3 regions of the Acidovorax sp. JHL-3 genome follow, and region 2 is predicted to be linked to each of the others. Evidence: predicted binding sites of a transcription regulator. Region 2 holds the regulator's gene; each other region holds the start of a gene.

Region 1 (4,152 bases), 1.4 Mb from region 2:
AGGCGGCTGCCATAGGCCGCCTGGGGGCCGGAGAGCAGCAAAAAGCCGGATTCAAAGCGCCCACTCGCCGCCGCGCGGCGCTCTTGCACCTGGGTGGCCAGCGCGGTGCCTGCGGTGGTTTCCAGCGCCGTTGAAACGGGGCGCGGCACATTCTTGGGCAACTCGGCACAGCCACCCAGCACGGCAACCAGCAGGGCTGCCCACAGCACTGGCAGATGCCGCAGTGGCAGCACGCTACGGGGGGCGGAAACAAGGGCTGGGGTCATGGGCGGGCTCATCGGAGGCTTTTGGGCAGCTGTGGTGATTTGGGTGGTCGAGGACTTTGCCAGCGCGATGGCGTGCCGGCCCACTGTGTGGGCTCGCTGTGCCCATCATGCGCCACAGCGTAGCGGGCCGCACGCCGGGCGGGTGTCAGACGGCACGCCGTGCCGAGGAACTGGCCTCTTGCCGTGTGAAAAAATCAACAACCGTCCAGGCAGGGCAATTCGACGATCCCAGAACAGGTTCTTACCAGCTCACTTCGCGGTCGGGCGTTGCGCTGATCTTGTGGATCGACAGGTCGGCACCATCAAACTCTTCTTCCTGCGACAGGCGAAGGCCCACGGTGGCTTTGAGCACGCCATACACCAGCGCGCCCCCCAACAGCGCCCACAGCACGCCCATGGCCGTGCCCATCAGTTGGGCCCACAGGCTCACGCCGCCCAGCCCGCCCAGCGCCTTGCTTCCAAAAATGCCCGCTGCGATGCCGCCCCAGGTGCCGCACAGCCCGTGCAGGGGCCACACGCCCAGCACGTCGTCGATCTTCCAGCGGTTCTGGGTCAGGGTGAACATCACCACAAAGATGCTGCCCGCCACCCCGCCCACCACCAGCGCGCCCAGCGGGTGCATCAGGTCCGAGCCCGCACACACCGCCACCAGCCCGGCCAGCGGGCCGTTGTGCACAAAGCCGGGGTCGTTTTTGCCCAGCACCAGCGCAGCCAGCGTGCCGCCCACCATGGCCATCAGCGAGTTGACCGCCACCAGCCCCGAGAGCTTGTCGACCGTCTGCGCGCTCATCACATTGAAACCAAACCAGCCCACCACCAGCACCCACGCCCCCAGCGCCAGAAACGGGATGTTGGAAGGGGGGTGTGCCGAGATGGCGCCATCCTTGCGGTAGCGGTTGGAGCGCGACCCCAGCAGCAGCACCGCAGGCAGGGCAATCCAGCCCCCCATGGCGTGCACCACCACAGAACCGGCAAAGTCGTGAAAAGCGGCCCCTGTCAGGGCGGTAATGGCAGCCTGGATGCCAAAGTGCCCGTTCCAGGCGATGCCTTCAAAAAATGGATAGACAAAGCCCACGATGGCAGCCGTTGCCAGCAGTTGGGGCCAAAATTTGGCACGCTCGGCAATGCCGCCCGACACAATGGCCGGAATGGCCGCCGCAAACGTGAGCAGAAAGAAGAACTTCACGAGCGCATAGCCGTTGTGCTGGGCCAGGGTTTCTGCACCTACAAAGAAATGGGTGCCATACGCCACGCTGTAGCCCACCACAAAATACACCACCGTGGAAACCGAAAAATCCACCAAAATTTTGACCAGCGCATTCACCTGGTTCTTTTTGCGCACGGTGCCCAGCTCCAAAAACGCAAACCCCGCGTGCATGGCCAACACCATGATGGCGCCCAGCAAAATAAACAGGGCATCGCTGCCCTGTGGGAGTGCATTCATAACTTCCTCGTGCTCAGAATTGATCGGTTCTGGTGCGCTCAAGACGTCGGCGCCAGATTTGCACCAAAATTAAGCAAAATTTGGACCATGAAAACCATACTGGTGCGTGGCCAGCGCGCACCAATATCAGGCACCGTTGTCGTGTGAATCCGAGAAAATTGGGTCAAATATGCCTCTAGCGCTTATGCAGTAAGCGCAAGCAGCTATTGTTTTGATAGTTGTCTAAGCACGAAGCCCTGCCCGGTGCAGAGGGGGCCCTCAGCCCAGCGCCAGCACCTGGGCGGCCAGGGCATCAATGCCGGCCTCAGAAAGATCGTCGCTGGCCAGGCTGTGCCGCGCAGCCCACTGGTGCAGGTGCGTGCTTTGCGATCGGGCATACAGCGGGTCGTAGTGCAGTGCCACCAGCTCGGCGAACAGGGGGGGCAACGCACCTGCCTGTGCCCAGTCTTGCCAGCGTGCAATCACCTGCTTTCCGTGCAACTCTTTGAGCACGCCCAGTTGCTGGGCCAGCAGGTCGGGGTTGTCGCCCAGGTTGGCATAGTCGCGCAGCAAAAAATCCAGGCGCGCAGGCAGGCTGGCTGCTACCTCGATGCAGGGGCTGGCGCGCAGGCGCTGCACCAGGGGCTGGGGCACCGCCACGCGGCCGATTTTGCTGCTCTCGGCCTCGACATAGATGGTGCGCTGCAAATCCAGGGGCTCCAGCGCATGCAGCAGGGCGGTTTCAAAGGCGGTTTGCGAAGGCTGCGCCACCCCCGGCCAGGCGCCCAGCACCGAGCCGCGGTGGCGCGCGCAGGCTTCCAGGTCAAGCACCTGTGCGCCGCGCGCAGCCAGTGCTTGCAGCACGCGCGTTTTGGCGCTGCCGGTGGGGCCGCAAATCACGCGCAGGGGCAGTTGCGGCGCCAACTCGGCCAGCCGGTCGATGACGTGGCGGCGCCACGACTTGTAGCCACCGGCCAGTTGCTGGGCATCCCAGCCCACCAGGCGCAGCCAGGTCACCATCGAGCCGCTGCGCATGCCGCCGCGCCAGCAGTAGATCAGCGGTTTCCAGCTGGCGGGCTGGTCGGCAAACTGCGTGCGCAAATGCCGCGCCAGGTTGGCGGCCACCATGGCGCCACCCACGCGCCGCGCCTCAAAGGCGCCCTGCTGCTTGTAGATGGTGCCAACAATGCGGCGCTCGTCGTCATCCAGCACGGGGCAGTTGATGGCGCCGGGAATATGGTCCAGCGCGTATTCGGCGGGCGACCGCGCATCAATGAGGGTGTGAAACGCGTGGCGGTCTGCCACGCGCACGGGGCTGCGGTGGCTCATGGCTTGCCCCGCGCCGCGCCGCAGGCGGCTGGCACAATGGCGCGCACCATGACTGTTGATTCAAAACCCATTCGTCTTACCCAGTTCTCGCACGGCGGCGGTTGCGGTTGCAAGATAGCGCCGGGCCTGCTGCAAGAGATTTTGGCACGCGCACCGCAGGGCATCGTGCCGCCCGAGCTGCTGGTGGGCACAGAAACCAGCGACGACGCGGCGGTTTACCGCCTCAACGACAGCCAGGCGCTGGTGGCCACCACCGATTTTTTCACCCCCATCGTCGACGACCCGTACGACTTTGGCCGCATTGCCGCCACCAATGCGCTGTCCGACATCTATGCCATGGGCGGCACGCCCATCATGGCGCTGGCACTGGTGGGCATGCCCATTGCCCAGCTGCCACCCGAAGTGATTGGCCGCGTGCTCGAAGGCGGCGCCGCCGTGTGCCGCGAAGCCGGCATCCCCATTGCGGGCGGACATTCGATCGACGTGCTCGAGCCCATCTACGGCCTGGTGGGCCTGGGCCTGGTGCACCCCCAACGCGTGCGCCGCAACGCCGACGCGCAGGCTGGCGACGTGCTGGTGCTGGGCAAGCCGCTGGGTGTGGGCATTCTCTCGGCGGCGCTGAAAAAAGGCATTCTGGATGCCGCTGGCTATGCCGACATGCTGCGCTACACCACGCAGCTCAACCGCGTGGGCATTGCGCTGGGCGCGCTGGAGGGCGTGCACGCCATGACCGACGTCACAGGCTTCGGCCTGGCCGGCCATTTGTTGGAGGTGTGCCGGGGCTCGGGGTTGTCGGCCCGGGTCAATTTGGCCCACGTGCCTTTCATTGAGGCCGCTGCGAAGTTTGCGTTGGATGGCGTGGTGACCGGTGCCTCGGCACGCAACTGGGCCGCCTACGGTGCCGATGTGGCCTGGGCCCCCGGTGCGCCCGAATGGCAGCGCCACCTGCTGACCGACCCCCAAACCAGCGGCGGCCTGCTGGTGAGCTGCAGCCCCGATGCGCTGCAGCAGGTGCTCAACACGTTTCAGCACGCCGGCTTTGCCGCAGCTGCTGCCATTGGCGGTATGCAAGCGCGGGCGCAAGGGCAGGGCAGTCAACTGGTTTGCGGGTGAGTGGGGCGGGCGAAGCAGTGG
Region 2 (4,152 bases):
CCGATGGCACCATGGCTGGCAGCATGCAGACCGTGCTGCAGGTGGTGGAGCATCTGGCGGGCGTGGCACGCAAGGGCTGATTGCGCAACCCGCTCCCGAGAAGCCCGCGCCAGCGGGCTTTTTTATGGGCGATGGCACCGGTGCATGGCTACAATGAGTGCAAGATTCGTGCCTCATGAAAAAAAGCCTCCTCCCGATCCTGCTGCTGACCGCCCTTGCCTGCGCCCCTGGCGTGGGCCAGGCCGAAAAGGCCGACCGCAACAAACCCATGAACATCGAGGCCGATGCGTTGCGCCACGATGAACTCAAGCAAACCAGCGTCTTCACGGGCCGGGTGGTCATGACCAAGGGCTCCATCGTGCTGCGCGGGGCGCGGCTGGATGTGCGCCAGGATGCCGATGGCTACCAGTACGGCGTTGTCACGGCCGAGCCTGGCAAGCGCGCATTCTTCCGGCAAAAGCGCGACACCGTGGCGGGCGCACCCGACGAGTTCATAGAAGGCGAGAGCGAAGTCATCGAGTACGACGGCAAGGCCGACAACGTGCGCTTCATCACCCGCGCCGAGATGCGCCGCTACCGCGAATCCGTGGTGACCGACGAGCTTTCGGGCGCCGTCATTGTGTACAACAACCTCACCGACGTTTTCACGGTGGATGGCCAGAAAAAGGCGGCCGCCAGCGGGGCGGGCGATGCGCCTGCTGCGGGCGGGCGGGTGCGTGCCGTGCTGTCACCCAAAGAACAGCCTTCCGGCGCTGCCGCTCCGGCCAATGCAGCCAGCGGGCCGGTGCTGCGTCCCAGCAATTCCCTCGGCGGTGCGAGCAAGTGAGTGCTGCGACAGTGAATCAAGACCCAGATACCCAGGCGGGCAGCCGCCTGGAAGTGGAGCACCTCGAAAAATCCTATGGCAGCCGAAAGGTCGTCAAGGACGTGTCGCTGGTTGTGCAAAAGGGCGAAGTGGTGGGTTTGCTCGGGCCCAATGGCGCTGGCAAGACCACCTCGTTCTACATGATCGTGGGCCTGGTGCGCTGCGACGGGGGCGATATCCGCATCGATGGCCATTCGGTGGCCGACATGCCCATCCACCGGCGCTCGCGCCTGGGGCTGTCTTACCTGCCGCAAGAGGCATCGATCTTTCGCAAGCTCAACGTCGAAGAGAACGTGCGCGCCGTGCTGGAGCTGCAGCGGGGCGATGACGGCAAGCCGCTGGGCCGGGCGCAAATCGAAGAGCGCCTCACGTCCTTGCTGCAGGAGTTGCGCGTGGACCATTTGCGCGACTCGCCGGCCCTGGCATTGTCGGGTGGTGAGCGCCGCCGGGTCGAGATCGCCCGTGCCCTGGCCACCCAGCCCCGCTTCATCCTGCTCGATGAGCCCTTTGCCGGCATCGACCCCATCGCGGTGATCGAGATCCAGCGCATCATCGGTTTCCTCAAGGCGCGCGGCATCGGCGTGCTGATCACCGACCACAACGTGCGCGAAACCCTGGGCATCTGCGACCACGCCTTCATCATCAGCGACGGCCGCGTCCTGGCCCAGGGCACCCCGTCCGAAATCGTCGACAACGCCGAGGTGCGTCGGGTGTACCTGGGTGAACATTTCAGGATGTGATGAAACCTGGTCTTTCGCTGCGCGTCTCGCAGCACCTGTCGCTTACGCCGCAGCTGCAGCAATCCATCCGGCTGTTGCAGTTGTCCACGCTCGAACTCTCGCAGGAAGTCGAGCAGATGCTCGACGAGAACCCGTTTCTCGAGCGCACGCCCGAAGAAGCCCCACGCGAAGAGTTTGGTCTTGAAGCGGCCGACACCCCCGCGCAGACCGACGATTACAGCGCCGATGACGCTATATTTTCAGGAGCTGTTAGCGCAAGCAGCACAAGCGCTGAAGGCCAAAATGATGCTGAAACGCCCAGCGCCAGCGCGGACGAGCCCGACTGGAGCGGCGACGGCACCGTGGAAATGGCACCCAACGACGCCGAGTGGGGGGGCGACGCACCCGCGCGCAACCGCAATGACTCCGAGGGCGACGAAGCCGATGCCACCGAGCTGGCCCGCTCGCACGAGTCACTCACGTCCTTCCTGCACCGCCAGGCCTTGGCGCTGCGCCTGTCGGAGATCGACCGCGCCGCGCTGCGCTTTCTGATCGAATCGCTCAACGACGACGGCTACCTCGAAGAGCCCCTCGAAGAGCTGGCCACGGGACTGGCTGGCGAGGGCAACCTGGAGCAGATCGACGAGCTGGTGCACCGCTTCACCGTGGCGCAGCGCCTGCTGCAAAGCCTGGAGCCGGTGGGCGTGGGCGCGCGCAACCTGGCCGAGTGCCTCACGCTGCAACTCAAGGCCCTGGCCGCCGACGAAGGCAGCGCGATCGACCCCGACGCCGTGCAGACCGCGCTGCGCATCTGCCAGCAGCCGCTGGAGATGCTGGCCCGCCGCGACATCCGCCGGCTGACGCAGCTGTGCGGCGATGGCGAAGAGCGCACCCGCGCCGCCATGGCGCTGATCGCCCGCCTGGAGCCGCGCCCCGGCCGCCGCTTTGCCGATGTAGAGCGCAACATCATCGTGCCCGATGTCATCGTGCGCAAAGCCGGGCGCGCCAATGGTCGCGATGGCCAGCACAACTTCATCGTCAGCCTCAACCCCGATGTGATGCCGCGCCTGCGCGTGCACGACATCTATGCGGGCGCCCTGCGCGGGCACAAGGGCGGCGAGGGCCACCAGGGCATGCAGCAGCGCCTGCAGGAGGCGCGCTGGTTCATCAAGAACATCCAGCAGCGCTTTGACACCATCCTGCGCGTCTCGCGCGCCATCGTCGAGCGGCAAAAGAGCTTTTTCACCCATGGAGAGCTGGCCATGCGCCCGCTGGTGCTGCGCGACATTGCCGACGAACTGGGCCTGCACGAATCCACCATCAGCCGCGTGACCACCGCTAAATACATGGCCACGCCGATCGGCACCTACGAGCTGAAATACTTCTTTGGCTCGGGCTTGGGCACCGAGACCGGCGGCAACGCATCGAGCACGGCGGTGCGCGCGCTCATCAAGCAGTTCGTTGCCGCCGAAAACCCCGCCAAACCCTTGTCCGACAGCCAGATTGCCGAGATGCTCAAGGAGCAGGGCATCGAGTGCGCGCGCCGCACCGTGGCCAAATACCGCGAGGCGCTCAAAATCGCGCCGGCCAACCTGCGCAAGGCGCTGTAGACGTTTTTTCCCGCCGAGCGCGTGGGCTGTGCGTCTGTCAGCTGCCGTTTGTCATCCCTTTGTTCTGTTTTTTACTTGTCTCTCACGCCATGGCCCGCATCGTTTTCGATCTTCCTGCCCACTTTGTCTTTTCGACCGAGATGCAGATCTACATCAGCCATGTGAACCAGGGCGGGCACCTGGACAATGCCCAACTGCTCAGCCTGGTGTCCGAGGCGCGCGTGCGCTTTTTCCAGGCGCAGGGCTATCCCGAGGCGGATGTGGGCGGCCTGGCCATCGTGGTGGGCGACATCGTGGCGCAGTACAAATCCGAGGGCTTTCATGGCGAGACCATGCGTGTGGAGATGACTCCCGCCGATTTCAACCCCTACGGCTTTGACCTGGTGTTTCGCATGACCGAAAAATCGCAGGGCCGCGAAGTGGCACGCGGCAAGACCGGCATCGTCTTCATCAACAAGTCCGATCGCAAGGTGGCGCTGCTGCCCGCACACATCCGCGCGCTGCTCAGCCGCCCACCTGTTTCTGCCGCCCAGCCGTAGGCGCGTATCCTTTTGCCCTGTCTATGAACCAACTCCAACTTTTCCTGCCGTGCGCCGCTGGTGTCGAGAGCTATCTGGCTGACGAAGTGCACGCCATCACCGGCCTCACGGGGCAAGACCTGCTCACGGGGCGGGGCGGCGTGCTGCTGCGGGCCTCGTGGCGCGATGCGCTGCTGCTCAACCTGCACAGCCGCCTGGCCCAGCGCGTGCTGGTGCAACTGGCGCACCGCCCCTACCGCTCTGAAAACGACCTGTATGCCGCCGCCAGCGACGTGGCCTGGGAAATCTGGTTCACCACGCGCCAGACCTTCAAGGTCGAGGTGACGGCGCAGCACAGCCCGCTGCAGAGCCTCAATTTCGCGGGCCTCAAGGTCAAGGACGCCGTGGCCGACCGCTTTCGCGCCAAGACCGGCGTGCGC
Region 3 (4,152 bases), on a different contig from region 2:
TGGCGTGGCCAGGACGCCGTAAGCAATGATGGCTTGCATGTCCTGAATCTTGTCAATATTCACGGCGACGCCCTTGTCACGGGCAACCTGCTCGATCAGGGCGGTGGTGGTCTTGCAGTTGGCACAGCCGGAGCCGAGTACCTTGATGTCTTTCATGGCGAATCCTGGTTGGTAGTGATGAATGTTCACAGCACAAGGTTGAAGATATAGCCCACCAGCAAAATGCCCAAGGCCACGACGCCGGCAAAGGTGGCTATCAGGCGCGGCTTGAGGGCCTTGCGCAAAATGATCATTTCGGGCGCGGACAAGGCAATGACGCTCATCATGAACGCCAGCACCGTGCCCAGCGCTGCACCTTTGCCCAGCAGGGCCTGCACGATCGGAATGACGCCCGCCGCATTGGTGTACATGGGCACACCCAGCAGCACGGCCACCGGCACCGACCACCAGGCATCCCGGCCCATGATGGCCGCCATGAAGTCTTGTGGAACATAGCCGTGGATGCCCGCGCCCAGCGCAATGCCCGCGACAACGTAGGGCCAGACCTTGCCCACAATCTCGCGCACATGGTGCCCACCGGCCTGCAAGCGCTGGGCCCAGCCCATGCCATCGCCGTCGTAAGTGGCCGCGCTCTGCCCGTTGGCAACGGCCAGCACCCAGTCTTCCAGATAGCGCTCCATGCGCAGGCGGCCGATCACGATGCCGGCCACGATGGCCACGGTCAGCCCCAGCACGAGGTAGAGGGCGGCCACTTTCCAGCCAAACAGGCCCAGCAGCATCACCAGTGCCACCTCGTTGACCATGGGAGCCGAGATCAGAAAAGAGAAGGTCACCCCCAGCGGCACACCCGCCGAGAGAATACCGATGAACAAGGGCACGGCCGAGCATGAGCAAAACGGGGTCACGATGCCCAGCAATGCGGCCAGCACGTTGCCCACCCCTGCACGCTTGCCCGCCAGCAGGGCGCGCGTGCGCTCGGGCGCAAAGAAGGTCTGCACCACGCCCATCACGAAAACCACCCCGGTCAGTAGCAGCAGCACCTTGGGCGTGTCAAAAAAGAAGAAGTGCACCGCCTCGCCCAGTGCGGTCTGGCGCGTCAGCCCCGCCTGCACCAACAGGGCATCCGCAAAATCGGTGAGGTGGGTGTAACTCCACCACCAGGCAGGCGCCAGCAGCGCCAGCGCGAGCACCCAGCGCGTCAAAGGTGGGATTTTTGGGGTTTTCAGTTCGGACGAAATCATTGGCAAAACCTCTGGAGGGATGCCATCGCCGTCAAGCCGCCGACGCACGTTCGGGCGCACGCTCGAGCGCGTTTATCTGCGTGTCGGCCACGGGCGGAGCCGAATCACTTGCCTGCGCCGCGTGGTCTTCCAAGTGCAGCAAGTCGCCCAATTGGTGCAATGCGGCCTCGCGGCGTTCCATTTCCTGGGGGCAAGCCCAGGCCTTGATGTCTTTGGCGTAACCCATGCACATGTGCATCTCCTGTGTCGTTGAGTCAGAAGACGCAGCAACTGCCCAAAAGATGCAGCTGCGCTTATTTCGGACGTGGGGTGAAGCAGCACACCGCGCCGCGCTCGTTCAGCACCACCTGGCACGAGGTCAGCAAACGTTCCCTGAGGCGCTTTCGGGCGCGCTGCACACGGGATTTGGCCCCCGGCACGGTGATGCCCAACATGCGGGCATAGTCCTCCTGCCCCATGCCGTTGAGATCGCACTGGACGATGGCATCCCGGTCCGACGCGCTCAACTCCGCAAGCACGCGCGGCAGGCAGGTGGCCAGGCTGTCCACCGCAGCCGGCGGGTCTGCCTCCATCGCTGGCAGGTCGTCAGGCAAGGCATCCAGAGGGTGGTGCCGGCGCAGGTGATCCGTCAGGGTGTTGCGGCTGACCTCAAACAGCCAGGCACGGGCGTTGGCCACGTCGCAGAACCGGCGGCCTTGGCGCAAGGCTTTGATGAAAACGTCTTGCAGCAGGTCCTGCGCTGCCACCGGGTCGTTCAGGTGCCGGGTCAGCCAGCGCTGCAACTCGGTTTCGTGCGCGTGCCACGCGGTCATCAGACAGGTCGGCGTCGAGGTATCACTCATGCATCGCATTGTTATCCACTGCAACAGCGCCGACCACAGCGCCACGATGGTGCAGCGCACAAGACCGGGGCACTGCGGGCTGTGGCGCCAGGTCGCTCAATCGCGCCAAAGCGCCCTGAATCATTGAGCTAGACGCTCTTGATTCAATAGCCAACACCACTTTTCCAAGCTGGCACAGGCCTTGCATTAGTAGGTTCAGACCCTCACAGGTCTGCATGGCTGCATCGCCCAACGGCGGGCGAATGCGGCCAGAACCCGGACAAAGGCGTCCCCACCCGCGCACTGCTGCTTCTTGCAGCCAGGCGCGGTGTGAGGACGCCTCTTTTTGTTTGTCACGCCCAAGGGAAGCCCCATGACCGATCTGCTCAAAACCAGCCTCAACCGCCGCACCGTGCTGCAAGCCGCCACCGTGGGCGCCACGGGCGTGAGCCCCGCGCTGCGCGCCCTCGTCCACGCCCAGGGCTCGGACGCCCCCGAGAAGAAGGAAGTGAAGATCGGCTTCATTCCGCTGACCGACTGCGCCAGCGTGGTGATGGCGTCGGTGATGGGCTTCGACAAGAAGCATGGCGTGACCATCATCCCCACCAAAGAGGCCAGCTGGGCCGGCGTGCGCGACAAGCTGGTGAACGGCGAGCTCGACTTTGCCCATGTGCTGTATGGCCTGGTCTATGGCGTGCACCTGGGCCTGGCCGGGCCCAAGAAAGACATGGCCGTGCTGATGACCCTCAACCACAACGGCCAGGCCATCACGCTGTCCAAAAAGCTGGCGGACAAGGGCGCCGTCAATGGCGCGGGCCTGGCCCGGCTGATGGCGGCCGAAAAGCGCGAATACACCTTCGCCCAGACCTTTCCCACGGGCACGCACGCCATGTGGCTCTATTACTGGCTGGCAGCCAACGGCATCGATCCGATGAAAGACGCCAAGGTCATCACCGTGCCGCCGCCGCAAATGGTGGCCAACATGCGCGTGGGCAACATGGATGGCTTTTGCGTAGGCGAGCCCTGGAACCACCGCGCCATCATGGACGGCATCGGTTTCACAGCCACCACCACCCAGGACATCTGGAAAGACCATCCCGAAAAGGTGCTGGGCACCACCTCGGAGTTTGTGCAGAAATACCCCAACACCGCGCGCGCCGTGACGGCGGCCATTCTGGAGGCAAGCCGCTGGATCGATGAAAGCCTGGCCAACAAGACCCGCATGGCCGAAACCATTGCCGGCAAGGCCTATGTGAACACCGGCGTGGATGCCATCAACCAGCGCATCCTGGGCCGCTACCAGGATGGCCTGGGCAAGACCTGGGACGACCCCAACCACATGAAGTTCTACAACGACGGCGCGGTGAACTTCCCCTACCTGTCTGACGGTATGTGGTTTCTTACGCAGCACAAGCGCTGGGGTTTGCTGAAGGCGCACCCCGATTACCTTGGCGTGGCCAAGTCGATCAATCGCATGGACGTGTACCGCCAGGCGGCCACCGCCACCAAAACACCGCTGCCCAAGAGCGACATGCGCAGCCACAAGCTGGTGGATGGCGTGGTGTGGGACGGCAAAGACCCCGCCAGATACGCCGACGGTTTCAAGCTCAAGGCCTGACAGCCCGCAGTCATCTGCCCCACTCGTCCTGCCTACCGGAGAACACCATGGTCAGAGCCGTATTTCATGCCCCGCTGGATACCGCCCCTGCAGCAACGCAAGACGCTATTGATAATATAGCTACTAGCGCTTTACCCACGGGCGCTACAAGCCAAAAACACTCAAAAACCACACCCACCAAGGCCCCGGCAGACCGGGACTGGGCTGCCAGCTCCCGCAGCTTCTGGCTGGCGGTGCTGCCGCCGCTGTGCGGCCTGGGCCTGCTGCTGGGGGTGTGGGCGCTGGTTTCTGCCGGCACCGGCAACAGCATTCCCGGCCCCCGCGAAACCTGGGCACAGGCGCTGGACGTGTTCAGTAACCCGTTTTATCGCAACGGCCCCAACGACCAGGGCGTGGGCTGGAACGTGCTGATGTCGCTCGAACGCGTCGCCGTGGGCTTTGGCCTGGCGGCGGCGGTGGGCATTCCGGCGGG

What was found. Region 2 encodes sigma-54, which starts transcription at its own class of promoters, with help from an activator protein. Its sites were predicted from a motif close to TGGCANGNAANCTGCTTT; they were not measured.
Region 1: a site for sigma-54 is predicted at 1,781-1,798, ahead of K226_RS0108845 (ammonium transporter). Genes of this name have one in related genera too.
Region 3: a site for sigma-54 is predicted at 2,254-2,271, ahead of K226_RS0116600 (CmpA/NrtA family ABC transporter substrate-binding protein). Genes of this name have one in related genera too.

What each region holds. Positions count from the first base shown of each region.
Region 1 is NZ_JAFU01000001.1:1,871,107-1,875,258, forward strand. Features, by position in the region: gene K226_RS0108840 (phospholipase D family protein) at 1-266, opposite strand, end outside; gene K226_RS0108845 (ammonium transporter) at 508-1,710, opposite strand; gene mnmH (tRNA 2-selenouridine(34) synthase MnmH) at 1,969-3,018, opposite strand; gene selD (selenide, water dikinase SelD) at 3,055-4,131, shown strand.
Region 2 is NZ_JAFU01000001.1:508,219-512,370, reverse strand. Features, by position in the region: gene K226_RS0102325 (thiol:disulfide interchange protein DsbA/DsbL) at 1-80, shown strand, start outside; gene lptA (lipopolysaccharide transport periplasmic protein LptA) at 176-826, shown strand; gene lptB (LPS export ABC transporter ATP-binding protein) at 823-1,605, shown strand; gene K226_RS0102310 (RNA polymerase factor sigma-54) at 1,605-3,194, shown strand; gene K226_RS0102305 (thioesterase family protein) at 3,284-3,733, shown strand; gene K226_RS0102300 (class I SAM-dependent RNA methyltransferase) at 3,757-4,152, shown strand, end outside.
Region 3 is NZ_JAFU01000004.1:252,143-256,294, forward strand. Features, by position in the region: gene K226_RS0116580 (thioredoxin family protein) at 1-156, opposite strand, end outside; gene K226_RS0116585 (permease) at 186-1,241, opposite strand; gene K226_RS0116590 (hypothetical protein) at 1,273-1,473, opposite strand; gene K226_RS0116595 (sigma-70 family RNA polymerase sigma factor) at 1,535-2,083, opposite strand; gene K226_RS0116600 (CmpA/NrtA family ABC transporter substrate-binding protein) at 2,436-3,680, shown strand; gene ntrB (nitrate ABC transporter permease) at 3,728-4,152, shown strand, end outside.